DNA from 3 places in the Streptomyces sp. NPDC055400 genome. Region 3 is predicted to be linked to each of the others. Evidence: riboswitches for the same ligand, from Rfam matches in the RefSeq annotation. Region 3 holds a riboswitch; each other region holds the start of a gene.
The links. Region 3 has a riboswitch for cobalamin ahead of ACWIGU_RS08070 (HoxN/HupN/NixA family nickel/cobalt transporter). Riboswitches for the same ligand answer to the same signal wherever they lie in the genome.
Positions count from the first base shown of each region.

Region 1 (10,116 bases), on a different contig from region 3:
GCGCGCCTCGATCGCGTCGCACAGCGTGTCCACGAACGCGGTGTTCCCGGACAGCTCGTGGGCGCGGTAGAAGAGCACGCCGACGGTCGGACGGCCCTCGACGCGGGCACGGCGGCCGTGCACCCCGTACTCCGGCATCTTCTGCGGTTCGGCGCTGTGCCGCTCCTGCGCGTCACCGGCCCGGCCGTGCCCGTTGAGGAGCACGTCCTGGACGAGGAAGCGGGCCAGCTCGACGAGGTTGCCGGGACCGCCCTCGACGAGATAGCGCAGCGCCTCGGCCACGGCGCCCGCGTGCACGGTCGACTCGGCCATCAGCTCCGCGTCCGGGACGCTCTCGCCGCCGAGCAGGACCGTCGGCACCCCGGAAGCCTTCAGCGCCGCGAGTCCGTCCTCCCAGGCGCGCTTGCCGCCGAGGAGCCGTACGACGGCGATGTCGACGCCGTCGAGCAGCTCCGGCAGTTCGCTCTGCACGTCGACGCGGGTCGGGTTCCCGATCCGGTAGGGGGCGCCGGAGGCCCGGGCCGCCAGCAGATCGGTGTCTGCGGTCGACAACAACAACACTGTGCTCATGCGGGCGCTCCCGGTGGAATGAAAGGCAGTCCTGACGGAGCGCCGGACTCGATGAGCCGCCACAGCGCGTCCGTGTCCGCGTGTTCTTCGATCAGATCGCCGAGCCGGTCGAGCTGCTCCTCGCGCAGCGCGCCGAACGACGTGTCGGGCGCCGGCACGAAACGGCGGCCCGCGGCGGCCGCGACCTCGCGCAGGAACGCCCGGCGGAAGCCGTCCGCCTCCAGCGAGCCGTGCCAGTGCGTGCCCCAGACGGAGCCGACGCGGCACCCGTCCAAGAAGGCTTCTCCGCCCGTGATTTCGGCGACCCCGTGATGGATCTCGTAGCCCTCGACGCGCTCGCCGAGCGCCTCGCCGACGGGCCGGGCGAGGGTCTTCTCGCGCGCGAACCGCACCCGTACGGGAAGCAGCCCGAGCCCGTCCACGGCGCCCGCGCGCGACTCGACGTCGTCCTCGATGCGCTCGCCGAGCACCTGGAGGCCGCCGCAGATCCCGAGGACCGGCCGGCCCTCGGCGGCCCGGCGCGCGAGGGCGCCGGCGAGGCCGCGCTCGCGCAGCCACTGAAGTGCCTTGACGGTGCCGCGCGTTCCCGGCACGACGACCAGGTCCGCGTCGACGAGCTCCTCGGCCCGGTCGACGAACCGCACGACGACGCCCGTCTCCGCGGCCAGGGCGTCCACGTCGGTGAAGTTCGACATCAGCGGGACGGCGCAGACGGCGACGCGCAACACGTCCTCGCCGACCGGGGCCGTGGTCTGCGACTCGCGCACGGAACCGCGCAGCGACACGCGCAGCCCGTCCTCCTCGTCGATGCCGAGGCCGTGCCGGAAGGGGAGAACCCCGTACGCGGGGCGCCCGGTCAGGTCCTTGAGCATGTCGAGGCCGGGCTCGAGGAGCGAGACGTCCCCGCGGAACTTGTTGACCAGATAGCCGGCGAGCAGCTCCTGGTCCTCGGGCGCGAGCAGCGCCGTCGTGCCGAAGAACGACGCGAAGACGCCGCCGCGGTCGATGTCGCCGACCACGAGCACGGGCAGCCGCGCGGCCCGGGCGATCCCCATGTTGACGATGTCGGTGCGGCGCAGGTTGATCTCGGCGGGCGATCCCGCCCCTTCACAGATCACGGCGTCATAGCTGCCCCGGAGTTCCTCCAGGCATCCCACGACGGTGTCCAGAAGTGCCGCCTGCCGTCCCCCGTGGTAGCCCCGAGCGCTCAACTCGCCCACCGGCTTGCCCATGAGCACCACCTGGCTGCTCCGGTCACTGCCCGGCTTCAGCAGCACGGGGTTCATCAGGGCGCTCGGCTCGACGCGGGCGGCCTGCGCCTGCATGGCCTGCGCCCGCCCGATCTCGGCTCCCTCGCGCGTGACGAAGGAGTTGAGGGACATGTTCTGCCCCTTGAACGGCGCGACCTTCACCCCCTGCCGCACCAGCCACCGGCAGATCCCCGCGGTGACGACGCTCTTCCCGGCATCGGACGTGGTCCCTGCCACCAGCAGTCCGCCACCACTCACGACTTCCCCCTCCGCAACAGTGCCCGCCCGGCGACACACACGCCGAGGGCCAGCCAGCTCACGCGGCGCGACAGCCGCGCCGCCCGCTCGACGTCGGCGGTCTCCACGGCCCGGCCCGACGCGTTCAGTACGGGCCGGTGCTCGACCCGCCCGCCGTACGACAGAGTCCCGCCGAGCCGCACCCCGAGCGCCCCCGCGAACGAGGCTTCGACGACACCGGCGTTGGGGCTCGGGTGCAGCCGCGCGTCCTCGCGCCACGCGGTGAGCGCGCCGCGCGGACGGCCGCCGGCGACCGCGGCGAGCACGCCGGTCAGCCGCGCTCCCGGCCAGCCCGCCACGTCGTCGAGGCGCGCGGAGGCCCAGCCGTAGCGGCGGTACCTGGCCGACTTGTGCCCGACCATGGCGTCCAGCGTGTTCACGGCGCGGAACGCGACGAGCCCGGGGACGCCGGCGACGGCGCCCCACACGAGCGCGCCCACGACGGCGTCGGAGGTGTTCTCGGCGACGGATTCGACGACGGCCCGCGCGATCCCGTCCGCGTCCAGGGCCTGCGGGTCACGCCCGCACAGATGCGGCAGCCGCTCGCGCGCCGCGTCCACGTCACCGGCGGCCAGCGCGCCCCCGATGGCGCGCGCCTCGCGCCCCAGCGACGTACCGCCGACGACCGCCCAGGTGGCGGCGGCGGTCAGCGCGGCGGAGGCGGCGGGGGAGTGGCGCACGGCGCGCGCGGCGAGGCCGCCGGCGACGGCGGCGCCCCCGGCGCACACGGCGGTGTGCACGGCGCCCCACCCGCGGTGGTCACGCCACAGCACGCGCTCGACGGCGCCCGCGGCCCGCCCGAACGCGGCGACCGGATGCCCGCGGCGCGGATCGCCGATCAGGAGGTCGCCGAGGAGTCCGGCGGCGCTGCCGTACGCGAAGACGCGCTCGGCCCGCACGGTCAGCCCGCCGCTACGGCGAGGGGAACCCTTGTACTCGTTCTGGGCGGGAGCACCCGCAACTGGCAGCCGCGCATGGCGATATGTCCTCACTCAGGGTGTCCACGCCCTGGTTGGAAGAGACCGGCGGCGAGAGTTCCTGGCTCGCGGGGATCACTCCCCGGTGACAGTGGCGGGACCGCGCCGGATTCGCACCGGCTTCCTCTCCTGCTGCCGTAGATGGCCCCGGAAGTCCACCACGCCCCGCGAACGCCCGTCAACTTGCCGTTGACCTGCGAAGGGAGAGTGTGCTGAGGCCCACACGAAGCGGGGTGCCGGACGCCTTCGCGTCCCGCACCCCGCTCTCCTGCCGGTTACCTCCGGTCAGGCGACGATCAGGAAGATCCCGTAGCCGACGGCCGCCGCGCACAGGGCGAAGCAGGCGTACGCGCCGGAGACGGCGAGCCCCGCCGAACCGCCCTGGGCCGCCGCCGACTCCCGCTTGGTGAGCCCGACGATGCCGAGGGTGAACAGGCCCACGAGGGCCACCGTGATCACGAGGCTGACTCCGAACACGGAGCCGAGTGCTGCCCAGTCGATGTGCATAGCGCTGCTGCTTCCTTAGACCGTGGCCGGTCGCGCGGACTCCGCCGAGGGCGGGGCGGGCGGGGCGGGGATGGTGGTCTTCACGTCGGTGCCGAGGTCCGCGACCGTGCCGGCGGGCGGCGGGGTGACGGCCGCGATCGCGGTGGTCACGACGCCGGCGGGCTCCGCCGGAACCTCGGTGTCGTCGTCCGTCACGTTCGTGTGGTCGACCGAGTTGCGCCGGGACAGCGCCCAGATGGTGCCCGCGCCGGCGATCAGGAGCAGCGCGGTGACGGCGACGCCCCACGTGCCCTGCTTGGTGAGGAACTCGGCGCCCGCGCCGACCAGGCCGGCGGCCGGCAGGGTCAGGCCCCAGGCGATGAACATGCGGGTCGCGGTCGACCAGCGGACCACGCCGCCCTTGCGGCCGAGGCCCGCGCCCATCACGGCGCCGGAGCAGACCTGCGTCGTGGAGAGCGAGAAGCCGATGTGCGACGAGGCGAGGATCGCGGTCGCGGCACTGGTCTGGGCGGCGAAGCCCTGCTGCGGCGCGAGCTCCGTGAGGCCCTTGCCCATGGTGCGGATGATGCGCCAGCCGCCGAGGTATGTACCGAGCGCGATGGCCGTACCCGCCGAGACGATGACCCACATCGGGGGGTTGGCACCGGGGTTGAGGACGCCGCCCGTGATCAGGGCGAGCGTGATGATGCCCATCGTCTTCTGTGCGTCGTTCGTGCCGTGCGCCAGCGAGACCAGGCCCGCGGAGGCGATCTGCCCGGCGCGGTAGCCCTTGGCGGTCGCCTTCTGATCGGTCTTGCTGCCGATCTTGTACGTCAGCCGGGTGGCCAGCGTCGCGGCGATGCCCGCCACGAGCGGCGCGGCGACGGCCGGCAGGAGGATCTTGGTGACGACCGTGCCGCCGTCGATCGACGACCAGCCCATCGACATGACGGCGGCGCCGATAAGGCCGCCGAAGAGCGCGTGGGACGAGCTGGAGGGCAGGCCCACCAGCCACGTCAGCAGATTCCAGAGGATGGCGCCCACCAGCGCGGCGAAGATGACCTCGGTCTTCAGTCCGTCCTCGTTGATGATGCCGCCGGAGATCGTCTTGGCGACCTCCACGGAGAGGAAGGCTCCGACGAGGTTCAGCACGGCGGACATGGCCACCGCCGTCTTGGGCTTGAGAGCGCCGGTCGAGATGGTGGTGGCCATCGCGTTGGCTGTGTCGTGGAAACCGTTCGTGAAGTCGAACACGAGAGCGGTGACGATCACGATCCCGAGGAGAAGCGTGATGTGTTCCATTTACCCAGGCTTCTGTTGGACGTCAGTGGCTCGGTGAACGTAGGCAACCTGAGTGAACGGAAGATGAACTGGGGCGGGCGGTGCGGTGACTCGAAGCGGAGTGCCGCCACTCCGTTGGAAGCGGGGTGGCGGCGCGGGGCCGTTCGTGAAGCGGAACGGTGGCTCAATCAAGCGGAAGTAGGCCTTCCGCTAGCCGCGGGCGAACCTCCGCAACTGGGTCTGTGAACCGTTGAAGAGATTCTGGTCACCCGGCAGTCCGCCGCTGTTGTCGTACTGCCAGAACGTCCAGTACGACCAGCCCGACGGCAGCGCCCCGGCGGACTCGTCGTAGCGGGCGAGCCATAGCGCGTGGTTGCCTGCGAAGGCGGTGCTGTTGCCCGTGCACTTCTTCCACCAGTGGTAATTGGTGTAGATCACCGGCCGGCGGCCCGTCCTGCGCCGCACCTCGTCGCTGAACGACCTGATCCAGGAGATCATCTTCCCCTTGCTCAGGCCGTAGCACTTCTTCGAGCTGTACGGGTTGTACTCGATGTCGAGCGCCGGCGGCAGCGTCCAGCCGTCCGCCCGCCACCCGCCCCCGTTGCGCACGAAGTACGAGGCCTGCGTCCGGCCGGACGACTTGTTCGGGAGCGCGAAGTGGTACGCGCCGCGGATGATGCCCGCGCTGCGCGCTCCGTTGTACTGCCGGCTGAAGTAGGGATTGAGATAGGTGGTGGACTCGGTCGCCTTGACGTAGACGAACCGTGCGCCCTTGCTCTTGGCCTTCTGCCAGTTGACGTTCTTCTGGTGCGACGAGACGTCGTGCCCCTTGGTGCCGCCCGCCGCGGACGCCGGAGCCTGTGCGAGAGCGGTCCCCCCGAACGTCAGGGCGGCGAGTGATGTCGCGGTCGCGATGTGCGCGCGGCGACGGGACGGTTTGTGACCACGAGCCATATTTCCCCCCGGAATGGCGACGTGCATGACAAATCCCACCGGAGGCTACCGGAAGATCCCCCTGAGCCCGTCGATCTCCAGCCAATCGTTTCCAGGCGGGCATTCATGCCCATTCGTGCGCTTCCGGACTCCTCGGCTCCGCACTAAAGTGCCCGGGCGCCACGATCCGCACCGGCCCGCCGGGCGGCTGGCAGGATGCGGGCATGGCGCAGGAACCGGTCGAGACAGGGCAGGGCGCGGACGGACTCGCGCAGGCATGGAGCGCGCTCGTGGCGACGGCCCGGCGCACCGTCACCGATGGCCTCGTCGTCGGGACCTCGGGAAACGTCTCGGTGCGCATCGGCGACACCGTCCTCGTCACGCCCAGCGGGGTCCCCTACGACGAGCTCACCCCGGACGACCTCGTCGCCGTCGGCCTCGACGGCGGGCAGCGCGCCGGAACCCTGACCCCGACCAGCGAACTCCCGATGCATCTGGCGGTCTACCGCGCGACGCCCGCCCGCGCCGTCGTGCACACCCACGCGGTCCACGCCACCGCCGTCTCCACCCTCGTGCCCGAGCTCCCGCTCATCCACTACATGGCCGCGGCCCTCGGCGGACCCGTCCGGGTTGCCCCGTATGCGACGTACGGCACCGAGCGGCTGGCCGAGAACGTGCTCGACGCTCTCAAGGGGCGGACGGGCTGCCTGCTCCAGAACCACGGCACCCTCACCTACGGCGACACCCTCGCCGCCGCCTACGACCGCACGGCCCAGCTCGAATGGCTGTGCCGCGTCTGGCTCACCGCGAGCGCCCATCCCCACCACACGCCGACGCTCCTCACCCGCGACCAGGTGCGCGAGGTGGAGGAGAAGCTGCGGGGGTACGGGCAGCCGGGCTGAACCGGCACCCGTCGGCCCGCCGGCCCCGCCCCACTGGCCGGTCGGAGCCCGGGCGCGGACACTGGGACGGTGCGCACCGCCAGAGCGACGGCCGCTGCCGTCACCGCAGTCATCGGTGCCGGCGCGGCCGCGATCGCGGTCGGCCGGTTCGCCAGCGATGCCGCCCTCAAGGCGCCCGCGGGCCGGCCCCTGCCCACCGAGCCACGCCTCACCGTCCACGCCACCGCCGCGGGCCAGATCACGCTCACCCGCGACCTGGCCTCCCTGCGCCCGGGCACGTACGGCCTGAGCGGCGACGGATTCCACGCCGTGGTCGGGCCCGTACTCGAGTCAGCCCCGCACGCGGCGGACGCCGTCGTGCGCCGCCTGGAGCGCGTCACCCACGGCTCCCTCGAACCCGGCGCCAAGGCATGGCTCACCCCCCAGGTCCACATCGGCGACCCCAAGGCGGCACTCGGCCTCGACCACGCCGATATCGATATCCCCGGCGAACTGGGCGCGCTCCCCGCCTGGTTCCTCCCCGGAGCCCGCGACACCTGGGTCATCACCGTCCACGGCCTGGGCACCACACGCGAGCACCCCATGGTCCTCATGGACTTCCTGCACCGCCACCGCTTCCCCGTGCTCGCCCTCGCCTACCGCGGCGACCTCGGAGCTCCCCGCTCCCCGGACGGCCTCGGCCACCTCGGCGAGACGGAGTGGCGCGACCTGGACGCCGCGATCCGCTATGCCGTGCGCTACGGCGCGCAACGCGTCATCGTGCACGGCTGGTCGACCGGCGCCGCCATGGCCCTGCACGCGGCGTCCCATTCCGCTTTGCGCGACCGCATCCGCGGGCTCGTGCTCGACTCACCCGTCCTCGCCTGGGACGTGACGCTGCGTGCCCTCGCCGGGGCCCGCCGTGTCCCCGGGCCCCTGCTGCCCCTCGCGGTCCGCGCCGCCCAGGGCCGCACCGGGCTGCACGGCGACCGCCTCGACACCGCCGCCCACCCCGAGGCACTCAAGGTGCCCACGCTCGTGGTGCACGGCCCCGGCGACGAGATCGCCCCCTGGGCCCTGTCCCGCGAACTGGCCGCCCGGCGCCCCGACTTGGTCTCGCTGCACACGGTGGACGATGCCCCGCACGGAGCCATGTGGAACGCCGACCCGCAGACGTACGAGGAGACGCTCCGCCGCTTCCTCACCCCCCTCATGTAGCTCCTCACGGCTCCGTTTACGCGCGGGAAAGATGTGCAGGAAGGCCCGCGTAGACCCCCGGCGCACGCCGGTCCGCGGACCCTCCCGCGACGCCCGCAAAGAGCCCCGAAACGATTCCGTTTGGGTTTTCGGACCGTCAACCGGAAGACTGCCCCCGTGACGTCCCGTATCCCGCGCGACTCCAGGCTCCGACTCGTCCGCCCGCGCACCCTCGCCGCCGCCCCCGTGCGGACCGACGGAGTGGTGACCCAGGCACGCCCGCCCCGCCCGGCGCCCCGCCCGCCGGAGGGCACCCCACCCCCGGCGGAACTGGCCCGCATGGCCCGCCGCGGCCTCGCCGACGCCGTCCGCGTGGCCCGCTGGGCCGACGCCGTCCTCAGCCCCGGCAGCGGCCACGGCACCCCCGACGGCAGGGGCGCCCTGTCCCGCCCCACCGCCGAACGCGCGGCGGCCGACCTGGACCTGACCCCGCGACAGGTCCGCGCCGACTGGGACACCGCACGCCTCGCGGGCCTCGTCGAGGTGCACGGCGACAGCGCGCGCCCCGGCTGGCGCCTGCGCGCCTGGGACCGCGACGACACCGCCGTGCTGCGCGGCTGGGTCGCGCTGTTCGACGCCTGGTCCCTGGCCCACCCCGCCGGCGAGAGCCTGGAGGCCGCCGCGGTCGCCGAGGTCGTCTCGGCGATGCCCCAGGTGCTCTCCCTCCTCCAGCTCTCGGCCGGCCCGGTCCCCGTACCGCAGCTCCTCGATCTGCTCGGCCAGCGCGTCGAGGAACTGCGCACGGAACGCTGCGAGATCCCCTACGGCCCGCAGCCCGAGCCCGCCGACACCGCGACCGCCACCACCGGCACCCCCCTCCCCCCGCTCCTCGACTGGGCCCTGCACGGCCTCGCCGCCGTCGGCGCCCTCACCTACGCCGACGGCCAGGCCACCCTCACGCCGCTCGGCAGCTGGGCGGTCTGGGTCAAGCTGGAGCAGATCTGCGTGGCCGCCCAGTCCCCGGCGGGCAACATCGAGCAGTCCGCCGACGCCATGCTCAGAGGCTGCGCACGGCTGCGCCCGAACGCGGCCCGCGCCGAATACCGCGCCTGGCTCGCCGCCCGCCCCGTCGGCAGCGCCGTCACCGAGCTGATCGCCGCCGCCCGCGGCGAGGACGCCCTGCTGCGCGGGCTCGCATTCGAGGCCCTGCGCGTCGTCGGAGCCCCCGCCGAGCCCGTCGTGCGGTCCGTCGCCGACGAGCCGCCCCTGCGCCCCTACGCGCTGCTGTGGCTCGCCGAGTACGAGGGAGCCGATCCCGAGGACGTCCACATGGTGCTGACCCGCGAGGAGACGACCTGGCTGTGGGTGGACACCGCGGCGGCCGTCGCGGACCACGGCGAGGCTCAGCTCCTCGTACGCCACCTGGAGTCCGCCGTGCAGCCCACGGTGCCGGCCCTCCTCGACGAGGTCCGGGCGGTCGGGCACCCGCGCACGGTCCAGGTCCTCGTCGCGCTGGCCGCCGCGCACCCGGACCCGGCGCTCGCCAAGGCAGTCCGCCGGGCCGCCTTCCAGGTGCACACCGGAGGCGCGTGACGCCGCGCCCCGGCGATCAGGCCGGTATCTGCGGCGCGTACGTCCCGAAGCTCCACACGTTGCCCTCGGCGTCCTTGGCCATGTAGTCCCGGGAGCCGTAGTCCTGGTCTGTCGGGGGCATCAGGATCTCCACGCCGTGCTCGACGGCCCGGCGGTGATGGGCGTCGACGTCGTCCACGACGACATAGATCCCGGTCGGGCCCGCGCCCTTCATGGCCTCGTCGAAGCGGCCGCCGCGGCCCTTCGAGCCGAGCATCACCGCGCCGTTCCCGTACGTCAGCTCGGCGTGCATCACCGAGCCGCCCTCGCCCTCGTACACGGCCGCGGCGGTGAAGCCGAACGCCGAGGTCAGCTGCTCGACCGCGGCCTTCGCGTCGGCGTACAGCAAGGACGGGTAGAAAGTCGCGCGCCCCTCGCCCTTCGTACCGCTCACTGTGCCCACTCCTTCGTCACCGGTCGGGACTGTACTGCCGAATCCAGACTGGCACCCGGCACTGACAATCCGCCCGGAGAGCCGGCCGCACTCACCGGAACGTGTTGCACTGCGCCATGTCGCCGGTGCGGTAGCCCTGGTAGAACCACTCCTGGCGCTGCTGGGACGAGCCGTGCGTCCAGGACTCGGGCGTCACCCGGCCCTGGAACTTCTCCTGG
Region 1 is NZ_JBSHLM010000007.1:59,725-69,840, reverse strand. Features, by position in the region: gene cobN (cobaltochelatase subunit CobN) at 1-570, opposite strand, end outside; gene ACWIGU_RS19700 (cobyric acid synthase) at 567-2,078, opposite strand; gene ACWIGU_RS19695 (cobalamin biosynthesis protein) at 2,075-3,016, opposite strand; cobalamin riboswitch at 3,128-3,269, opposite strand; gene ACWIGU_RS19690 (hypothetical protein) at 3,380-3,601, opposite strand; gene ACWIGU_RS19685 (anion permease) at 3,617-4,882, opposite strand; gene ACWIGU_RS19680 (lysozyme) at 5,072-5,815, opposite strand; gene ACWIGU_RS19675 (class II aldolase/adducin family protein) at 6,019-6,696, shown strand; gene ACWIGU_RS19670 (alpha/beta hydrolase) at 6,766-7,893, shown strand; gene ACWIGU_RS19665 (hypothetical protein) at 8,050-9,465, shown strand; gene ACWIGU_RS19660 (VOC family protein) at 9,482-9,898, opposite strand; gene ypfJ (KPN_02809 family neutral zinc metallopeptidase) at 9,990-10,116, opposite strand, start outside.
Region 1: linked by a shared signal. The riboswitch ahead of ACWIGU_RS19695 (cobalamin biosynthesis protein) and the one ahead of ACWIGU_RS08070 (HoxN/HupN/NixA family nickel/cobalt transporter) in region 3 are both predicted to bind cobalamin.

Region 2 (10,116 bases), on a different contig from region 3:
TCGTACGGGGGTCGGGGCTGCTGTCCCGGATGGAGCCCTTCGCCGGCGAGCTGGTCACCCAGGCCCTCGTCGAGGCCGGCGCGGAGGTACGGACCGGCGTCTCCGTGAAGGGGGTCACCCGGGAGGGCGGCACCGTCGTCACCACCCTGGACGACGGCTCGACCCTGGAGTCCGACGAGATCCTCTTCGCCACGGGCCGCGCGCCCCGCACCGAAGACATCGGCCTGGAGACCGTCGGCCTCGAACCCGGCTCCTGGCTCCCCGTCGACGACAGCCTCCGCGTCGAGGGCAGCACCTGGCTGTATGCGGTCGGGGACGTGAACCGTCGCGCGCTGCTGACCCACCAGGGCAAGTACCAGGCCCGTATCGCGGGCGCGGCCATCGCGGCCCGCGCCCAGGGCATCCCGCTCCTGGAGACGGACCGCTGGGGCGCCCACGCGGCGACCGCCGACCACTCCGCCGTCCCGCAGGTCGTCTTCACCGACCCCGAGGCGGGCTCGGCGGGCCTCACGCTCGCGGAGGCCGAGGCGGCGGGCCACCGCGTCCGCGCCGTCGACTACGACATCGCCTCGGTGGCGGGGGCCGGTCTGTACGGCGACGGCTACCGCGGGCGGGCCCGCATGATCGTCGACCTCGACCGCGAGATCCTCCTGGGCGTGACGTTCGTCGGCCCGGGCGTCGGCGAACTCGTCCACTCGGCGACGGTCGCCGTCGCGGGCGAGGTCCCGATCGACCGCCTGTGGCACGCGGTCCCGTCGTATCCGACGGTGAGCGAGGTGTGGCTGAGGCTGCTGGAGACGTACCGCGGCTGAGGGATGTCCCTCTGCGCGTGGCTGTCCGGGCGAGACACGATGCCCCCCGCCCGGACAGTCTCACCCCGGGGCCAGGACGCGGAGAGCCACTCGGCGGGAATCGCCTCAAGTCCCTTGCGCAGCAGGGTCGCAGCCTCGTCGGCGCCGGGCACGCGCGGCGAGTGGATGTCCGCCCTCGCCCGCACCGGTCTCACCGACCGCGCGCACCGCGACTGGCACACCTGTCCGGCGGCGAGCGCCGGCGCGTCCAGATCGCCCGGGCCTCCGAGGCCACCGAGCCGGGCGAGCGCCCGTACATCCGCTTCCTGAGAACCTCCGCGTCCTGAGGGAGACTTGCCAAACCGCAGGTCAGGACGTCCTGGTGCCGGTCATGGCCAAGGTCACGCCGGGCGGCCCGGTCTTGGCCGTGCGCTCCGCACGCGGTACGGTCTCTCCGATATCGACGACGGCGAAGCGGAAGCCGGTGGGAATCCGGCACGGTCGCGCCACTGTGAGACGAGCTACTCGCCCGGACGGGCAAGGACCTCGCGAGTCAGACCCGCAGCTGTCGTACTTGTGCACCACCGAGATGGGACGCGAACTCCCAGAGGAGGTCCTGCCATGGCGCAGACCGTCGCTCAGCCGACAGCCACCACCCCCGTTCTTCCCGCAGCACTGCCCCTGAAGGCGATTGCCCCTTGGGCGGTCTTCTTCGGCATCCTGATGCTGGTCCTTCTCTACTTCGTCGGCGCCGAGCAGGGCGCCACGGCCGTCGTCTCGGGCGAGGGCGTGCATGAATGGGTGCACGACGCCCGCCACCTGCTCGGCTTCCCCTGCCACTGACGAGGGACGCCGCAAAGCTCATGAACTCCGCAACAGTGAGAAACCTTCTCGTACGCGGCATGCTCGCCGGCCTCGGCGCCGGCCTGCTCGCCCTGATCGTCGCCTACCTCCTCGGCGAACCCAGCGTCGACAGCGCCATCGGCTACGAGGAGGCCCACGCACCCGCGCACCACCACGAGGTCGAAGTCGTCAGCCGCAGCATGCAGTCCACCGGCGGCCTCGCCACCGGCATGCTGCTCTACGGCATCGCCTTCGGCGGCATCGCCGCCCTCGCGTACTGCTTCGCGCTCGGACGCGTCGGCCGCTTCACCCCACGGGCCACGGCACTCCTGCTCGCCGGCACGGCCCTGCTCGCCGTGTACGTCGTGCCGTTCCTGAAGTACCCCGCCAACCCGCCGTCCGTCGGCGATCCCGGCACCATCAGCAAGCGCACGACGCTGTACTTCCTGATGATGCTGCTCAGCGTGCTCCTCGTCCTCGCCGCGGTGATCATCGGGAAACGGCTCGCTCCCCGCCTGGGCACCTGGTACGCCACCGTGGCCGCGGTCGCCTTCTTCGTCCTCGCGATCGGGCTCGCGTACGCGTTCCTGCCGGTCGTCAACGAAGTGCCGAGAGACTTCCCCGCCACGCTGCTGTGGCGGTTCCGCACCTCGGCCCTCGCCATCCAGCTCACCATGTGGACCGGATTCGGCCTGATCTTCGGTGAGTTGGCGCAGCGTCAGCTCGCCCCGCGCGCCGAGGCCGTCGCGTGCGGCAAGGCAACTCCCGTACCCCGCTGAGAGAACCGCGCCACAGCCCGGACCCAGACAGGCGATCGAGCGCAGAGGGCCGCCGGAACCATCCGGTCGGCCCTCTCGCTTTCTTCCGAGGGCGGAGACCCGCGTGGCCAGACACCCCCAACCGCGCCACATCACACTCGGCGGCCGCGAGGCGGTCGCGCTGACCCTGGAGGAGTACGAGCAACTGATCGCCGGCAGGCGGCAGATCGGCGGTCAGAGCGCGCGATTACGCGTCCTGGCGCAGCGGGCGAAAGAGAGCGAGGAGCTGCTGAGGGAGATCGAGTCACTGGTCGGCTGCCCGTCGCACGGGTGCCACGGCCCGCGGGACCGACGGGGGAGCGAAGGTCCGGACGGCGAGGCGGACGAACCCGCGAGAGCGACGGACAGCGACTGCCTGCGGTGTGCGCTCGCGGCACTGCTCCTGCGGCATCGGGCTTCAACGGGCGGGCCTCCGGAGGCAGTTGGAAGGGAGTGCTGCTCACCGTCGAGCCAGTAGGGAGCAGCGATGAGCAGGTGGTCTACTCAGGGTCTGCTCCGGGTCAGCTCCCGGCGCCGTCCTCGGGCGGGCCGAGCGCCCGTCCGAGCCGGATATTCCAGCGCCCGGAGCGCCCGCTGACATCGGTCGCCGTCAGGGGCGGTACGTCGAGCCGCCAGAACGCCGATCCGGGCGCGTCGAGGATCGTGACGGCCACCGCCCTCACCACCTCCGGCTCCACCACGGCGAGCGTCCGGCCGTCGAGCTCCGCCGACGCGTCCAGCCGGCGCGCGACCCGTTCGCACAGGGCCCGTACGGACTCCCCGCCGTGCGGCGCGGCGGCCGGCTCGGAGAGCCAGAGGGCGAGGCCGGCCGGGTCCTCGGCGCTCACCTCGTCGAGCGTCAGGCCCCGCCAACGGCCCACGTCGAGCCCGGCCAGCTCCGGCGCTTCGACGGCGGCGAGTCCGAGGGCCGTCGCCGTCTCCCGGCAGCGCACCGTGGGGGAGACCAGCAGCCGCTCGGCCGCGGGCAGGGAACCGGCCGCCGCCCGGGCCCGTGCCGCGGCGCTCGCGTCGAGCGGACACCCGTCATCGAACCGGGCCTCCCGCAGCGACCGGCTCGTGGCGGCAGAGATCAAGGTGACGCGGCTGGTCACGGGTTCGGTCCTGTCCTTGATGCGTGGGGCGACCGGGCAACGTGCCGTGCCCGCGCCTCCCCCTCGTGGCGCCCGGCGCGCCTATGAACGCGGCTCGCGCTCCTTCTTGACGGCGCGCAGGACCACGAACTTCGGGTCGCTGGCGATGAGTTCACTGTTGCCGAACAGGCGGCGCAGCTTCACGTGGTAGCCGAGGTGGCGGTTGCCGATGACCCACAGCTCACCGCCCGGACGCAGCGCGTCCCGCGCGTCGGAGAACATGCGCATGGCCGTGGCGGCGGTCGTCGCCTGGTGCGAGTGGAACGGCGGATTGTTGAGGACGAGGTCCGCACTGCCCGCGGGGAGCTCCGTGAGACCGTCACCCACGAGGAACTCAGCCCTCGCCTCGGGGTGTTCAGAGGGGTCGATGTTCGCCCGGTAGGTCGCCTCGGCCGACGCCACCGCCTGGAACGACTCGTCCGTGAACACGATCTCGGCGCGCGGGTTCTCCAGCGCCATGGCCGTACCGACGACGCCGTTGCCGCAGCCCAGGTCCACGACGCGCTCGGCGCCCTCGCTGCGGGGCAGGTGCTGGAGCAGGAAACGGGTGCCGATGTCGAGGCGCTCGGCGCAGAACACACCGGCGTGATTGGTGACGGTCCGGCCCGACACGGGGCCGACGCCGTCGGGCAGTGCGTACGTGTGCGGCCACGGGTTCCGCGGCCGGGCGAGCGCCGGGAACGGCGTGGTGAAGATGAGCCGCGCCTTCTTCTCGGCGAGGGAGGTGCGGGTCGGGCCGATGATCCGCTCGAACAGCTTCAGCGTCGAGGTGTGGATCTCCTTGACCATGCCGGTCCCGATCACCACGGTGTCTTCGTGGACGGCGGGCGCGATGCGGTGCAGCTGGTCCTCGAGGAGCGCCAGGCTCTTGGGGACGCGTACGAGCAGGACGTCCACGCGCTCCGGCGGGGTGTCCTGGGTGGTCAGCAGGCGCACGGCGTTCTCGTCGAAGCCGGCCCGGTCGAGGTTGGCGCGGGTCGCGCGCTGCCCGAGGTAGGAGTCGGAGATCGCGGTGGGCCGGTCGCAGTGCCCGGCCAGGGACGTGGCGAGGGCGCCCCACCGGTCGCCGATCACGACCACCGACCCCGCAAGACCGGTGGCGCTGTCGGCGAGATGCCGCAGCAGGTACTCGTCCGCGGCATCCCACGCGCGCAGCGGGTCGCGGGGATCCTCGGGGAAGCGGGCGAGGTCGAACTCGCCCCATGACGTCTCGAAACGGTTGCTCATCGTCCCGCCAGGCTAGCGGAGCCGCAGATCAGCGGGGCCGGGGGCGGGGCCGTAGCGTGCCCGAATCGGGGCCGACCGTCCGTACGGCCGGCCCCCGACCGTACGGACAGGGCGCCCCCGGCCGTACCGCTGAGGCGGTCCCGGCCGCACGGCTCAGGCGGTCCCGCCGTACCGCTCACACGGTCCCCTGCCGTACCGCTCAGGCGTCGCCGAAGTCGCCCGCGAACGCGGCCGCCATCCGCAGATGCGGTCCCGCCTCCTCGTGGCGGCCCTGGCGCTCCAGGGTGCGGCCCAGCATCAGACGGGCGTAGTGCTCGACCGGGTCACGCTCCACGACCGTGCGCAGCTCGGCCTCGGCGCGGCCCAGCTGGGCCGAGTGGTAGTACGCGCGGGCCAGCAGCAGCCGCGCCGCCACCTGCTCGGGGATCTCGGCGAGCAGGTCGTCGAGGATCTGCGCCGCGAGCGTGTACTCCTTGGCGTCGAAGAACTTCCGCGCGCGCTCCCAGCGCTCCGCCGGGGTGCCCTGCGTGTAGTAGTTGACCGTGTTCACCACTGGTGCCTCCTCGACCGCTGTCAACGGCACGGACCCGGCGCATATTCCGTCCTGGTGAGCGCGCGGGTCCACCCGTACGCGTGCCTGACGGGACGGCCGGGACGGGTCTAGGTTGTGAGCCATGAGCAATCTTGATCGCGAGGCGGTGCCGACCATGTGCGGCGGCCGGGGCTTCGTCGTGGCGGAGCCCGTACGTGAACTCCTCTCCCCCCGGCGCGTGAAGCTCGGCGAGTCCACCGAGGTCCGCAGGCTGCTTCCGAACCTCGGCCGCCGCATGGTCGGCGCCTGGGCCTTCGTCGATCACTACGGGCCCGACGACATCGCCGACGAACCCGGCATGCAGGTGCCGCCACACCCCCACATGGGGCTGCAGACGGTGAGCTGGCTGCACGAGGGGGAGGTGCTGCACCGCGACTCCACGGGCAGCCTCCAGACGATCAGGCCCCGCGAGCTGGGACTCATGACGTCCGGACGGGCCATCAGCCACTCCGAGGAGAGCCCGCGCCCGCACGCCCGCTTGCTGCACGGCGCGCAGCTGTGGGTCGCCCTGCCGGACAGCCACCGCCACACGGAACCCCGCTTCGAGCACCACGCCGACCTGCCCAAGGTCACGGCCCCCGGTCTGAGCGCGACCCTGATCCTCGGCGAGCTCGACGGCGCCGCGTCACCCGGCACGACGTACACGCCCATCGTCGGCGCGGACCTCAGCCTCACGCGCGGGGCCGATCTCAGCGTCCCCCTCGAGCCGGACTTCGAGTACGCGGTCCTGTCCATGTCGGGCGAGGCTCACGTCGACGGCGTACCGGTCCTGCCCGGCTCCATGCTCTACCTGGGCTGCGGCCGCACCGAACTCCCCCTGCGCGCCGAGTCGGACGCTTCCCTGATGCTCCTCGGCGGCGAGCCGTTCGACGAGGAACTGATCATGTGGTGGAACTTCATCGGCCGGTCGCAGGATGACATCACTCAGGCCCGCGAAGACTGGATGGGCGGGTCGAGGTTCGGGGAGGTGAAGGGGTACGACGGGGAGCCGCTGGCTGCGCCGCAGTTGCCGCCCGTACCGCTGAAGCCTCGAGGCCGAGTGCGTTGAACTGCATCTTTGCGGCGTGAACTATACGGGGCCGGGCAGGCGGTGAAGTCGAGGCCCGTCGGCGCCCCATGCGCACCGCGGAACCCCCGGGGGTGTTCCGGGCCACTCGGGCGCGGTACCACTGACCATGGGCAGGGTCGGAGGCCATCCGTTCCAGCCGTGACGTTCGAGGGGCAACTCGCTGTATGGGCCCCTTGGGCGACGTACGCCGCGGGTGCGGTGTACGGGAGACCGTTACGCGAGCGACACCCGGTGTAGCGGCCCCGTAACAACCGGCGGCAAGACTTCCAGGCATCGCGCAGCATCCAACGGGCCGGGAAATGCCCGAGGGCTGCCAGCTCACGTCGCGTCCGGCAGTACGGCCGGGCGCGAGCGTGCCCGGTCCGCCGCAAGCGGGCCGGTGGAAGCGTCGGGGGCGGTGACCGCGCTTCGTTCCCCCCGTGCGCCCGGCACAGCCCGGGCCACCCCGAACAGGGAGAACCACGTTGCCCACCAATCACTACGCACCGGCCGTCCCGAACGCGGAAGCGGAACTCGACCGGGAGCGGCTCATGGGCCGGGCCGCGGGCACCGCAACCGAGGCGCGGGAAATCAAGGTCGTCGACCTGACGGACTTCGACCGCCGCCGCGCCGAGATCACTGACGAGCTGTGGCAGGCCGCCACGGAGACCGGCTTCTTCCAGTTGTCCGGCCACGGCCTCGCCGGCATCGAGACCGATGCCGCGTTCGCCGCCGCCGAGGCATACTTCGCGCTTCCGGAAGAGATCAAGCGCGGGCAGGCACTGAAGAAGGACCTCAACGCCGGCTGGGAGTACCGCAGTCAGGTGCGCCCCTCCACCGGCACGCCCGACGAGAAGGAGTCCTACCAGCTCACCCGCCCGCACATGGCGGGCCTGTGGCCGGACGAGGACGAACCGGCCGGTTTCCGCGACACGCTCCTGGGCTTCGAGGCGCGCTGCCACGCTCTCGCCATGCAGGTCCTGTCCTGCTTTGCCGAACGCCTCGGTCTCGCGCGGGACTTCTTCGCCGAACGGCACGACCCGGCAAGCCCGGCTCACCAGAGCACGCTGCGCCTGCTGCACTACTACGCCGTCCCCGAGGAGGCCCGCGGACGTTCCGACGGTGCCTGGCGGGCCGGGGCCCACACCGACTTCGACTGCCTGACCCTGCTCTTCCAGCGGGACGGTCAGGACGGTTTGCAGGTGTGCCCCGGCAGCGAGGCCGACACCCGGGCCTGGACCCCGGTGCCGGCCAGTTCCGACCTGATCACCTGCAACATCGGGGACATGCTGATGCGATGGAGCGGCGACCGGTTGCTGTCCAACTTCCACCGCGTCGCCCCGCCCGCGCCCGATGGCGACCATGGACCGCGTTACTCGATCGCCTACTTCGCCCAGGCCGACCGGGACGCCGTGATCAGCTCGCCGGACGGGCGGCACGCCCCGATCACGGCCGAGGACTACCTGCGGCAGCGCATCGCCGCCAATTTCGGCGGCTGACCCCGCCCCTCCGCCGTTCTGCCTCCGGCGGCCGGCCGCCGCGCCCTCGTCATGCGCGTGGGCCGTGGCGGCGGTCGCCCACCCCCGGACCGAAAGCGGGGTACTCCCATGCCCGAACCACTGCGCGAACAACAGCCCGGACCGCGCCCCTGTGCTCTCCTCCTGTCCGGCGCCGAGGTCGTCACCGTGGACGACGAGCGCACCGTATACACCGTCGGCTCGGTGGCCGTCGACGGCGACCGGATAGTCGACGTCGGCCCGGCCCAGGAGGTCGACGCCCGCTGGCAGCCGCGCCGTACCGTCGACTGCCGGGGCCGGGCGATCGTGCCCGGCTTCACCGATGCCCACACCCACCTCTTCCAGTCCCTCGCCCGCGGGATCGGTGACGGCGAATCGATCTGGCCCTGGCTCAACCAGTTCATGTGGCCCTACGCCATACATCTCGACGCGGAGGACGCCCAGACCGCCGTCCGGTTGAGCGCGGTCGAGGCGGCCCGCGCCGGCATCACCACCGTCGTCGACCACCACTACGCGCCCAGCGACCCCGAGACCGTTCTGGCCGTCGCCGACACCATCGAGGAGGTGGGGCTGCGCGGCGCGGTCGCCCGGGGCATGCTCGGCGACCGCACCAAGGTGGCGGACGCGCGTGGCCTGCCCGACGCGCTCCACCGGTACGGAACCGCCGAGGAACTGGACCTGACCCGTCAGTGCATGGCGGCCCGCGGCCCCGACGCCCGCGTCCGCGTCTGGCCGGGCCCGCTCAACCTCTCCTACGCCGACCAGGACCTGGTCCGCGGCGCGGTTGCCCTCGCCAGGGAGCACGGGACTCGGTGGCACACCCACTGCAGTGAGGGTGCCAAGGACCCCCAGAGCTACCTGGACATCCACGGTGTACGCCCGGTGACCTGGCTGGCGCGCGAAGGCCTGCTCGACGGGAGTGCGACCCTCGCCCACGCCGTGTGGCTCGACGATGAGGAGACGTCGGCGGTCGGCGCGGTCGGCACCAACGTCGCCCACAATCCCTGCTCCAACGCCTACTTGGCCTCCGGCACGATGCCCTGGAGGCCGCTGCGCGAGGCCGGCGCGGTGGTGGCGCTCGGCACGGACGGGCCGAGCGCCGGAGGCCGGCAGGACATGTTCGAGGCAATGAAGCAGGCGTTGTTCGCGCAGCGCCTGGCCACCCTCGACCCGGCCGGGGCGCGCTGCGAGGACGTCCTGCAGGCGGCCACCCGCGATGGTGCCCGGTGCGCGGGTGTCCCGGACGCCGGAGTCCTACGCCCCGGCGCCCTGGCGGACCTGGCGGTCGTGGACCTCACCGGCGTGGCGGTGCAGCCCGTGCACCGGGCCGTGTCGGCACTGGTGTACTCGGCCCGCGCGGGCGACGTGGTGATGACGCTGGTCGGCGGCCGGGTCGTCTACGAGGACGGCCACTGCCCCGGCATCGACGAGGAAGCGCTGAGCGCAAGGGCCCGCGAACGGGCGCACCGCCTGGTGGAGCGCGCCGGCTTCGGCACGCTGACCACACCGTGGCGGCACAGGACAGGACGACTGGAGGGGACGTCATGACGGACACGACGCACGCACCGGGCGGTACTCCGGCCACGCACGCGGCCGACGAGAAGGGGCCGACGGATTCGCCGGGCACCCGTACCCCGCATGCAGCCGGGCTGCGGCACACGAGCACCACCGACGGGCGCTGCGGCGCGGATGCGGATGCGGATGCGGATGCGGGCCCGGCTTCCGGCGTCGACGCCGTCGACGCCGTGCCCGTGTGGTGGCGGATCGTCGCGCTCGGCCTCCAGCACGTCCTGGCGTTCTACGCGGGCGCCGTGGTCATGCCGCTCCTGGTCGCCCAGGGCATCGGCCTGTCCGCGGCGGACACCGCCTCGCTGGTCAACACGGCTCTCGTCGCCTGCGGTGTGGCCACGCTGCTGCAGACCGTGGGCCTGCCCGGTGTGGGCATCCGGCTGCCCGTCGTGCAGGGCATGTCGACGGCGGCCGTTCCGTCCCTCGTCTCGGTCGGCGTGGCGGCGGGCGGAGCACGCGCCGGGCTGCCGACCGTGTTCGGCGCGGTGATCGTGGCCGGGCTTGTACTCTTCCTGGTCGCGCCGGTCTTCGGGCGTCTCGTGCGGTTCTTCCCGCCGTTGGTCACCGGCACCATCGTGACC
Region 2 is NZ_JBSHLM010000005.1:598,459-608,574, reverse strand. Features, by position in the region: gene ACWIGU_RS16945 (dihydrolipoyl dehydrogenase family protein) at 1-812, shown strand, start outside; cobalamin riboswitch at 1,221-1,375, shown strand; gene ACWIGU_RS16940 (CbtB domain-containing protein) at 1,413-1,634, shown strand; gene ACWIGU_RS16935 (CbtA family protein) at 1,655-2,413, shown strand; gene ACWIGU_RS16930 (histidine phosphatase family protein) at 2,953-3,543, opposite strand; gene ACWIGU_RS16925 (methyltransferase) at 3,625-4,809, opposite strand; gene ACWIGU_RS16920 (tetratricopeptide repeat protein) at 5,009-5,362, opposite strand; gene ACWIGU_RS16915 (pirin family protein) at 5,484-6,449, shown strand; gene ACWIGU_RS16910 (2OG-Fe(II) oxygenase family protein) at 7,001-7,948, shown strand; gene ACWIGU_RS16905 (amidohydrolase family protein) at 8,057-9,514, shown strand; gene ACWIGU_RS16900 (nucleobase:cation symporter-2 family protein) at 9,511-10,116, shown strand, end outside.
Region 2: linked by a shared signal. The riboswitch ahead of ACWIGU_RS16940 (CbtB domain-containing protein) and the one ahead of ACWIGU_RS08070 (HoxN/HupN/NixA family nickel/cobalt transporter) in region 3 are both predicted to bind cobalamin.

Region 3 (10,116 bases):
CGGTGAGCGCACCCGCGTCGAGTTCGCCGAGTACATGATCCCGGTCATCCGGCAGCGCCGGGACAATCTCGGCGACGACCTGCTCTCCTCGCTCTGCGCCGCCGAGGTCGACGGCGTCCGCATGAGCGACGAGGACATCAAGGCGTTCTGCAGCCTGCTCCTCGCGGCGGGCGGCGAGACCACCGACAAGGCCATCGCCAGCATCTTCGCCAACCTGCTCACCCACCCGAAGCAGCTCGACGCCGTCCGCGAGGACCGCTCGCTGATCGCCCGCGCCTTCGCCGAGACGCTGCGCTACACCCCGCCGGTCCACATGATCATGCGCCAGTCGGCGACCGACGTGGAGGTGAGCGGCGGCACGATCCCCGCGGGAGCGACCGTCACCTGTCTGATCGGCGCCGCCAACCGCGACGCGGACCGCTACGCGGAGCCCGACCGCTTCGACATCTTCCGCGAGGACCTCACCGCGACGACCGCGTTCTCGGCGGCGGCCGACCATCTCTCTTTCGCGCTCGGCCGGCACTTCTGCGTCGGCGCGCTGCTCGCCAGGGCCGAGGTCGAGATCGGGGTCGGCCAGCTCCTCGACGCGATGCCCGAACTGCGGCTCGCCGACGGCTTCGACCCGGTGGAACAAGGGGTGTTCACCCGCGGCCCGCAGTCCCTGCCGGTGCGGTTCACCCCCGTCGCGGCCTGAACCGCGGTGCTGGGAACGGCAGTTGACAGGTCTCGTGATGAAGGTGACTGTCGGCAACGCGCGGTTGGTCGGCGCTTCGACGGACGTACGGCGCGCCTGCCTCGGACGTGACGGTTGGCGGATGGACCGGTCAGTCCTCGCGCGGGGCGCGCGTCCTGCGCCACAGCAGGTAGCCGGCGCCGCCCGTGAGCGCCGCGCCGAAGCCGATCCTGCCCAGGTCCACGCCGCCGCCGGCGGTGCTGCCGACTCCGGCGCGTGCGCCGCGGTAGCCGTCGCGGTTCACGTTCATCGGGGTGCTCCACTGCCTGCCGTCGGGGCACGCTCCCTGCACGGACACCTGCGAGCTGGACTCGGCCCCGACGGCGAGGCGTGCCGTGCCCCGGTACTGCGTGCGGCCGTCCTGCCCGATCCCGCCGCCCAGCTGGGGGAGCGTGACGGAGCCGCCGGCGAAGGCCTGGGAGCGGGCCGTGATGGAGCCCCGCCCGCCGCGGGCGCAGTAGACCGTGATCTCGGCGGTGGACGAGGCCCCCACCACCGCGGACGGCGAGAGGCGTGCCTCCGCGTAGGACTCGCCGTCCGACGAGCCCCGGTCGCGGGTTCCGCCGTCCGGGCCTCCGTCGCGGGTTCCGCCGTCCGGTCCTCGGTCGCGGGTTCCGCCGTCCGGGCCCAGGTCGCGGGTCTCGTCGTCCGAGTCGGCTCGGGTCAAGGGGTCGGTCCGGCCCACCGAGTCGGTCCGGCTCACCTCGTCGGGTGCGGTCACCGAGGCGGGCGCCTTGACGGGCTCGTGTGCGCTCACGGACCCGGGCGCGAGCGCGGTCAGGCAGGCGGTTGTCGTGATGACGGTGGCTATCGGGCAGAACATGAGGCGTCTCCGGTCCCTGTGCCGCAGCGGCAGGGGGAGCTGCGGTCCTGGTCAGGACGCTAGTGAGCCCGGGCGGGCGGCGCCCGCAGGACTAGGCCGATCGGAGGTCGTCCCCGTCGGCGGCCGGTTCGCGATATCCGGCCGCGGCGGCCGCCACGAGCAGGGTGCAGACGAGGAGCGGCCAGCCGAGACCGTGGTGCAGCACGAGCAGCGCGCCGAGCGCGGCGCCCACCAGCATGGCCACCACGGAGACGATCCGGCGCCCCGCTCGCGGATCGGTGCCGCCCGCGAGCGAGGACTCCGAGGCGAGCCCGGTCAGCGTCATCGTGAGGACCGTCGTGGTCATGTCCGGGACCGCGAGCTTGCGCACCGTCGCGTTGCGCAGCCCCATCGCCCACGCGAGGACCGCGATGAGCGCGTACACAGCCCCGCCCGGCCACGCGAACGCGACGGCCGTCGCCACGGCGAGCAGGACGGCCTCGGTGACGAACACCGACCGCACCCAGGTCTCCCGCGCCCGCCCGGCGAACACCCCGGTCAGCCGCCCGGCGCACACGGCCCCCGCGAGGAACGCGCCGAGGGAGGTGACCGACCCGAGGACGGAGAACCCGGGAGCGCCCGCGGCGGCGAAGCCGATGATGATGACGTTGCCGGTCATGTTCGCCGCGAAGACGCGGCCGAGGCCCAGATAGCTGACCGCGTCGACGAAGCCGCTCACGACCGTGAGGACCGTGAGGGCCGCGGGAAGGGCGGACCTGCGTGGCACGGGCGCCGCTGGTGGAACGCTGGCTTCACTCACGCGCACGACCATACGGAGTCCCGGTCCCGGCGGCCCGCCGGATCACGTCCGCACGGCCCACCGTTCCTCGACCTTCGCGAGCCGCCAGTACCCGATGGCGGCCGCCCAGACGACGACGAACAGGCCCACGATGATGAACCCGACGTTGTCCAGGTCGAGCTCCGCTATCCAGCCGGTCACCGAGTCCCGCAGGCCGAGCTTGTCGTGCAGGACGCCCACGAGCTCGATGGTGCCGATCAGGAACGCGACGGCGATCGACAGGCCGGTGATGGCCAGGTTGTAGAACACCTTGCGCACCGGGTTCGAGAACGCCCACTGGTACGCGAAGTTCATGAACGTCCCGTCCAGGGTGTCGAACAGGCTCATACCGGCGGCGAACAGGAGCGGCAGGCACAGGATCGCGTACCAGGGCAGTCCGGCCGCCGCGCCGCTGCCCGCCATCACCATCAGCGTGACCTCGGTCGCCGTGTCGAAGCCGAGGCCGAAGAGGAAGCCGAGGGGGAACATCTGGCCGGGCCGGGTGATGGACTTGGTGAACCGGCCGAGGATCCGGTTCATGAACCCCCGTGAATCCAGGTGCTGTTCGAGCTCCGCCTCGTCGTACGAGCCCGCGCGCATGGCCCGGAACACCCGCAGGATCCCCACCAGGGCGACGAGGTTGAGCGCCGCGATGAGGTAGAGGAAGGAGCCGGAGATCGTGGTGCCCATGACGCCGAGCGTCTGATGGGTGGCGGACCCCTCGTTCATGATCCGCCCGGCGAGCTGGGTGCCGCCGGCGATCAGCGCGGCGAGCACGACCACGACGCTGGAGTGGCCGAGCGCGAACCAGAACCCCACCGACACCGGGCGCTTGCCGTCGGCCATCAGCTTGCGGGTGGTGTTGTCGATCGCGGCGATGTGGTCCGCGTCGAACGCGTGCCGCATGCCCAGCGTGTACGCGGTGACGCCGAGGCCGATGCCGAAAGCCTTCGACCCCACCTCGTAGTGCTCCGGCACGACGAGCAGGAACAGCACGCCGAACGCGACGACATGGAGTGCGGCGATCACCGCGAGGAGCCCGGCGGTGCGGACGGTGTCCTCGCGCCGCCAGTGGAACGCGTCGCGTCCGGTCGCCGGGGACTTTACGGGCAGGGCCATGCGGTCACGCTCCAACACCTCGTGGAATCACTTCGTGAGATGCCGTGGCCGGTCTCCTGGCTGACGGGTGTCCGCGTCCGCTCCTGCCTTCCCAGCTGCGCGCGGCAGCCAGTGGCGTGGTGGGGCGAGGCGTCCCGGATCGTCTCGTTGCCGAGGGACCCGGGGCCCGATCACAGTGGCGAGGGCCGCTTCGGTCTGGGTCCTTTGAGGGACCGTCACCGAATTCCCGAGCACCACGGCCCGCCCACACTAGAGGCCGGTCGGCGACGCCTGCAAGGCTGCACAGCTGCGTAGGTGTGCGCGGGTATTCAAGATCACATCGGTGGCTGCGAGGATGGCGCCATGCATCTCGTCCCTGCCGAGCGCGCCGACCGCCGCACGATCGACGGCCACCGGGTCTGCGAAGCCATCGCCGCCATCGGTGAGCCCGGACATGTCCGCGCCTGGGCCGACCGGTTCTCCCTGCTCGCCGATCCCCGCCGCCTCGCACTGCTCCTCGCGCTGTACCGGGCGGGACCCCTGGCCGTGTCGGATCTCGCCGTCGCGACGGGCATGAACGACCCGGCGGTCTCGCAGGCGCTGCGGCTGCTGCGCGCGGCCGGAGTGGTCGAGGGGGAGAAGGAGGGCAGGATCGTGCGCTACCGCGTCGTCGACGCGGCGACCGCGGACCTTCTCGAGCACTGCGCGACGGACGGCGCGCACTGACACGTGCGCGCCGTCGTGGCCGGCTCCTCTGTCCTTCAGTCCTGTCGGCCGTCGGCCCGGCGGCGCGCGGCGGCGATCTCCGCGTACGTGAGGTCGCGCCCCTCCCAGTGCGAGCCCTCGGCGGACTTGCCGGGCTCCAGATCCTTGTAGACCTCGAAGAAGTGCGTGATCTCCAGGCGGTCGAACTCGGGGATGTCCTCGATGTCCTGCACGGAGGTATGGCGCGGATCGTGCGCGGGCACGCACAGGACCTTCTCGTCCATGCCCTTCTCGTCCCGCATCACGAACATGCCGATGGCGCGGCACTCGACGGTGCAGCCGGGGAACGTCGGATCGCCCACCAGGACGAGCGCGTCGAGCGGATCGCCGTCCCGCCCGAGCGTGCCCTCGATGTATCCGTAGTCCGCGGGGTACTGGGTGGAGGTGAACAGCATCCGGTCGAGCCTGATCCGGCCGACGGAATGGTCCATCTCGTACTTGTTGCGGGAGCCTTGGGGGATCTCCACGGTGACGTCGAACGCGTGGACCGCGTCGGTGCCGTGGGCTGCGTCGGTGTGTCGGACCTCGTTGTCCAAGCCGGCCTCCTCGTCCACCCCGAGTGTCCCCCCGGGAGCGCGGGCGCGTCAGCCGATCGGGAACTCCAATTCGGGCCTGTCCCACATCACGGCGGGCGGGCTGGCGGCGACCGTGCCGGTGGGTACGGCTCCCGCGCTGCGGTAGAAGCCCTCGGCGGGCGGGTGCGAGACCACGCGGACCGAGGTGAGTCCTGCCGCGCGCGCCTCGTCCTTCATATGGGTGACGAGCAGCCGCCCGATGCCGAGTCCCTGCGCCGCGTCGGCGACGAACATCAGGTCGAGCTCCGGCGGCACCAGCGTGAGCGCGTAGAAACCGAGCACCAGGTCATCGGCGCCGACCGCGGCGAAGACGCGATGGGCCTCGATGTAGTCGGGCCCCACCCGGTAGCCGGCCACCATCGACGCGTACGGGGCCTCGTAGGCGCGTGACGTGCGGACGAGCCGGGTCAGCCGCTTGGCGTCACGGGCGGTCGCCCGGCGCACCCGGACCGTCCCGCCGTCCCCCGCGCTTCCCGCAGCAGTAATGCTCGAAGTCATGGTGAGAGTATTACGCATTCTGCCGCGCCGATCGACCCGGGACGGTGCGTGCCGGGCGTCTCACGCGGTGGGAACGGTGGACTGCACCTGCCGCAGGAACGTCGCGTTGTCCGGTGTCTGCCGGATCCGCTCGACGAGCGTCTCGAGCCCCGCGTGTCCGTCCCGCGACTGAAGCGCCCGCCGCAGACCGCGTACGACCGCCAACTCGGCCTCAGGCAGGAGGAGTTCATCGCGACGCGTGCCGGACTGGGTGAGGTCGACGGCGGGGTGGATCCGGCGCTCGGCGAGGCCGCGGTCGAGGCGGATCTCCATGTTGCCCGTGCTCTTGAGCTCCTCGAAGAAGTAGTCGTCGGCGCGGGAGCCGGTGTCGACGAGCGCGGTGGCGAGGATGGTGAGCGAGCCGCCCTCCTCGGCGAGCCTCGCCGCGCCGAAGAACCGCTTGGGGCCGATCAGCGCGGAGGCGTCGACACCGCCGCTGAGCGTACGGCCGCCGGACGAGGCCGTGTTGTTGTGGGCGCGGCACAGGCGCGTCAGGGAGTCCAGGAGAATGACGACGTCACGGCCGTCCTCGACGAGCCGCTTGGCGCGCTCGACGGCGAGTTCGGCCAGCGCGATATGCGCCTTCGCGGGCTGGTCGAAGGTCGAGGCGAAGACCTCGCCGCGCACCGAGCGCCGCATGTCGGTGACCTCCTCCGGCCGTTCGTCGAGGAGCACCACCATCAGATGGGCCTCGGGGTGGTTCGTGGCGACGGACGCGGCGAGCTGCTGGAGCAGCACCGTCTTGCCGGTCTTGGGCGGCGCCACGATCAGCCCGCGCTGCCCCTTGCCGATGGGGGTGAACAGGTCGACGACGCGGGGTGTCACGCCGCCCTTCGCGGTTTCGAGGCGCAGCTGCTGCCGCGGGTGCAGGGGAGTGAGGTCACCGAACCGGGGCCGCCCGCGCAGCTCCTGGACGGGGCACCCGTTGACCTGCCCGACCTCGGCGAGGACGCGCGGCCTGCCGCAGGTCCCCTGGATCAAGTCGCCTTTGCGCAGGCCGAGTCGGCGGATCAGGGTGGTCGGAACCTGGACGTCGTGCGACGTCGGCAGGAGGTCGGCGAGGCGCAGGAACCCGGGCCCGTTGCCCGAGGTGTCGAGGACGCCCGCGGCCTGGACCGCGACCTCCTTCGGCTGCGTCGTGAACGCCTTTGTGGTGGGGGGTTCGAGTGTGGTGGTCATCGGAATCGGTCCTTTCGAGGACGTTCGTACGAGAGCATGAGTGAGGTGGGATCCGGCGGGATCGGGGCGGTGACTGCACGCCCCGCGAGGCGGGCGGGCGAAGAGGCCCGTGAAAGCCCTGAGAAGCCTGTGGCCGGGAAGAAGCGATGCGGGGTACGGCGCGTCGGCGCCGCCTGGCGCATCGCTGACATCGATTCGACGAATCCCGCTGTGGCGGCGATTCGGAGAGGGAGACTGGCACCGGCGCCGAAGAGGCGGCTAGCACATGTGCCATCCGCACTGTAACACCATGAGGGCGCCGTCCGGCAAGGGCTTACGTCACGGGCCGCGGTGCCGACCCGGCCCGGGAGCCCTGCTCGAACCCTCCACCACAGCCCCTGTGGCCCCGGGCGCGGCCTAAGCTGAGCCACGATGTTCGCACCCGAAGGCCCCACCGTCCGCGAGCTCGCCGTCCAGGCGCTGTCCTCCGTCGAGCACGGCTACGACCTGCTCGCCCCCAAGTTCGACCGCACGCCGTTCCGCACGCCCCGGTCGGTGCTCGCACCGGTCGCCCGTGCCCTGCGCCGCATGGGCCCCTTCGAGCGCGGACTCGACCTGTGCTGCGGGACCGGCGCGGGGTTCGGCGTGCTGCGGCAGGTGTGCCGCGAGCGGCCCGTCGGGGTCGACATCAGCGCGGGCATGCTCACGGCGGGCCGCGCGGCCCGCACGAGCGGCGCGGACCTGGTGCGCGCCGACGCCCTCGCGCTGCCCTTCGGGCCGGCCTTCGACCTGGTCGTCAGCTTCGGGGCGTTCGGCCACTTCCTGCCACGGCAGCGGCCCGCGCTGTTCGCCCAGGTCCACTCCGTACTGCGGCCGGGCGGACGCTTCGCGTTCCCGGTGCCGGCTCCGGCGCGGCCCGGCTCCCGCGGCTACTGGTCGATGCTGGCCTTCGACGGCGCGATGCGGGTCCGCAACGCGCTGTGGCGGCCACCCTTCGTCATGTACTACCGCGGCTTCCGCCTCGGCGATGTACGGAGCGAGCTGGTCGCGGCCGGTTTCGGCGTGGAGCTCCAGGCACTGCCCGAACTCGGCGAGCGCTCCGACGGCAGCCCCCGGTGCCGCCTCCTGCTGGCCACGAAGACCGGCGCGCTCCGCTAGGCGGTCTCGGGCGCCCCGCCCGCCTGCCGTACGTCCTCGTGGAGGTGCACGATCAGCCAGCGGCCGGCCGCGGGGTCCTTGCGCAGGACCGCCGTGTTCCGCAGCAGCTCGGGACGGAGCGGGGTGCCGTCCGGGCCGGGCGCGTACGCGACGCGCAGCCAGTAGCGCAGGACCGCCGTGTCACCGAAGACGTCGACGACCGGGTCGTACGGGCGAAGTCCGCTCCCCACGGGCCCGTCCCCGGACTCGGGCCGCTCGTCCCGCACCCGGTCCAGGTCCGGCTTGCCGAGCAGCAGCGGCTCGGTGGCCGGGTCCCAGATCGTCGCCTCCGGGTCGAGCCGGGCGTCGATCTGGGCGCGGTCCCCGGTGGCGTACGCCTCGTACATGCCGGTCACGACGGACCAGACGGCGGCCACGTCGCCGGGCGCCGCGCCCGGCCTGGCCAGTGCGGGGCGGGCGGACACGGCGGACTCGGGCATGAGGGCTGCTCCTGGTCGGACGGGGGAGGCGCGCCGGGCGACGCGGATGCCAGGCCACCGTAACCGGTCGTCGGTGACGGGTGACCGGTCGGGCCGGAGCGACAGGCAGGTGGGCGGGATACCGGCGCAGGCTCTGGACGCAGGCCCTAGGGGTGCGGCCGGCTCGCGGCCTGTGGCGTGGGCGGGCGGTGCGGTGAGGGCGTTGTGTCCTGCGGGAACGTCAGCTGGCCGCTCATCCACTGCATGGCCGGCGCGATCTCCCGCTGCCATGTCGTGAAGTGGTGGCTGCCGCGCGGCAGGATGATCCGGGCCGACGTCATGGGCGGCTTGACCGCGTGCAGGAACCTCATCGTGTCGCTGTAGTTTTTCTCGCCCGATTTGCTGCTGGCGGCGAGGACGGACACGCGCGGCAGGGGCAGGTTCTCCAGGCGCCAGAACAGGTCGTGCTCGCGCTGTCGCCGCGCGGCGTCGGGACCCGAGCCGAAGAGGCTGCCCGTCGTCAGGTCGTCGCCGATCCTGTAGTCCGCCGAGAGCGCGGCCGCCGACGTGTACACACCGGGGTGGCGCAGGGTGAGCTGGAGTGCGCACGTGCCGCCCGACGAGTATCCGAGGGCGCCCCACGCGCTCGGGTCGTGGCCCACGCGGTACGACTGCTTGAGCGCCTCCGGCAGGTCCTTCGTGAAGAACGTCTCGGCCCGCGGACCGCCCGGCACGTCCACGCACTCCGTGTCACGGGGCGGCGCGATCGTCGGGCGCACCATCACGACCACCGTCGGCTGCATCCGGTGCTCCCGCAGCAGCCGGTCCGCGGTCTGGGGGACCTGGAGATACCGGGCGAGGTTCATGATGCCGCCCGGGTAGCCGCTGATCGCGACCATCACGGGGAAGCGCTGGCGGTGGAACTGCTTCTGGAAGTACTGCGGCGGCAGAAACACGAAGGCCGGGTTCAGGGCCCGGCTGCGCCGTCCGACGATCTTGACCGACTCGACCCGGCCGACCTCCGCCGCGGGCCCGTGCGGAATCCCCTTCACCCGGTCGAGGCCCTGCGGCCCGGCAGGCTGCACCAGACGGCCGCGCACAGCGCCGACCGTGGTGTAGATGCCGCCGTGGCCTAGCGCCGTGACCTCGGCGGGCGCCTTGTCGACATGGCCGAGCAGCTCGTCCCACGAGCCGTAGAACTCGAAGTCCGTGTTCACGGCGACGGCGAACGCGGTGAGGATCGTGAGCTGGGTCGCGCCGATCACGCCGAGCCGGCCGAGCACGGCGGCGGGCCCGCGCCGGGCGAGCCGTGGCCACACCCAGACCGTGAGCGCCACACACACCAGGGCGGCCAGCACCGTCGCGTATTCGAGTGCCCGGCTCGTCAGGCCCATGGTTTCCTCAACTTTCAGCCGTCATGTGCGCTGTTCGGCAGTTTTCACCGGGAAAGAGGCGCGACGGCCGGGGAAGGTTTGCCGGCCACCGCGTTCTTACCGTGCTCCTGTGTCGCTCTTACTCCAGCGACGTGGAGCACTCCTACGCTCGGTCACTGTGAAACAACGCCCCGCCGCCGTGGCAGGTCACACGTGCCTGGTCATCGGAATTCTGGACATCGCGTCGGCGATCTCCCCGCACATGCAGGAGTCCCGCATAGAGCGCATCGCGCCCTACGTGCCGGGCCTCGCCGAGGAGGTGGCCCGCGCCGCCGCGCTCGCCGCGGGACTGCTGCTCGTGATGCTCGCCAGAGGTCTGCGCCGGCGTAAACGGCGCGCCTGGGAGGCGGCGGTGGGGCTGCTCGCGGTCAGCGCGCTCGTCCAGGGCGTGCGGCACCACGCCCTGATCCCCGCGACCGTCTCCGTCGTCCTGTGTGTCGCGCTCGTCGCCTACCGCGAGGAGTTCTACGCGCTCGGCGACCCGCGCGGCAGAACGCGCGCCCTGTGGAACCTCGTCGTCCTCGGCGGCAGCAGCTTCGGGCTCGGCCTGCTCGTCGTCGG
Region 3 is NZ_JBSHLM010000002.1:793,176-803,291, reverse strand. Features, by position in the region: gene ACWIGU_RS08085 (cytochrome P450) at 1-694, shown strand, start outside; gene ACWIGU_RS08080 (hypothetical protein) at 825-1,556, opposite strand; gene ACWIGU_RS08075 (YoaK family protein) at 1,648-2,355, opposite strand; gene ACWIGU_RS08070 (HoxN/HupN/NixA family nickel/cobalt transporter) at 2,398-3,492, opposite strand; cobalamin riboswitch at 3,522-3,745, opposite strand; gene ACWIGU_RS08065 (ArsR/SmtB family transcription factor) at 3,835-4,197, shown strand; gene ACWIGU_RS08060 (inorganic diphosphatase) at 4,233-4,772, opposite strand; gene ACWIGU_RS08055 (GNAT family N-acetyltransferase) at 4,821-5,309, opposite strand; gene rho (transcription termination factor Rho) at 5,370-6,527, opposite strand; gene ACWIGU_RS08045 (class I SAM-dependent methyltransferase) at 6,939-7,664, shown strand; gene ACWIGU_RS08040 (YybH family protein) at 7,661-8,143, opposite strand; gene ACWIGU_RS08035 (alpha/beta hydrolase) at 8,290-9,516, opposite strand; gene ACWIGU_RS08030 (phosphatidylglycerol lysyltransferase domain-containing protein) at 9,674-10,116, shown strand, end outside.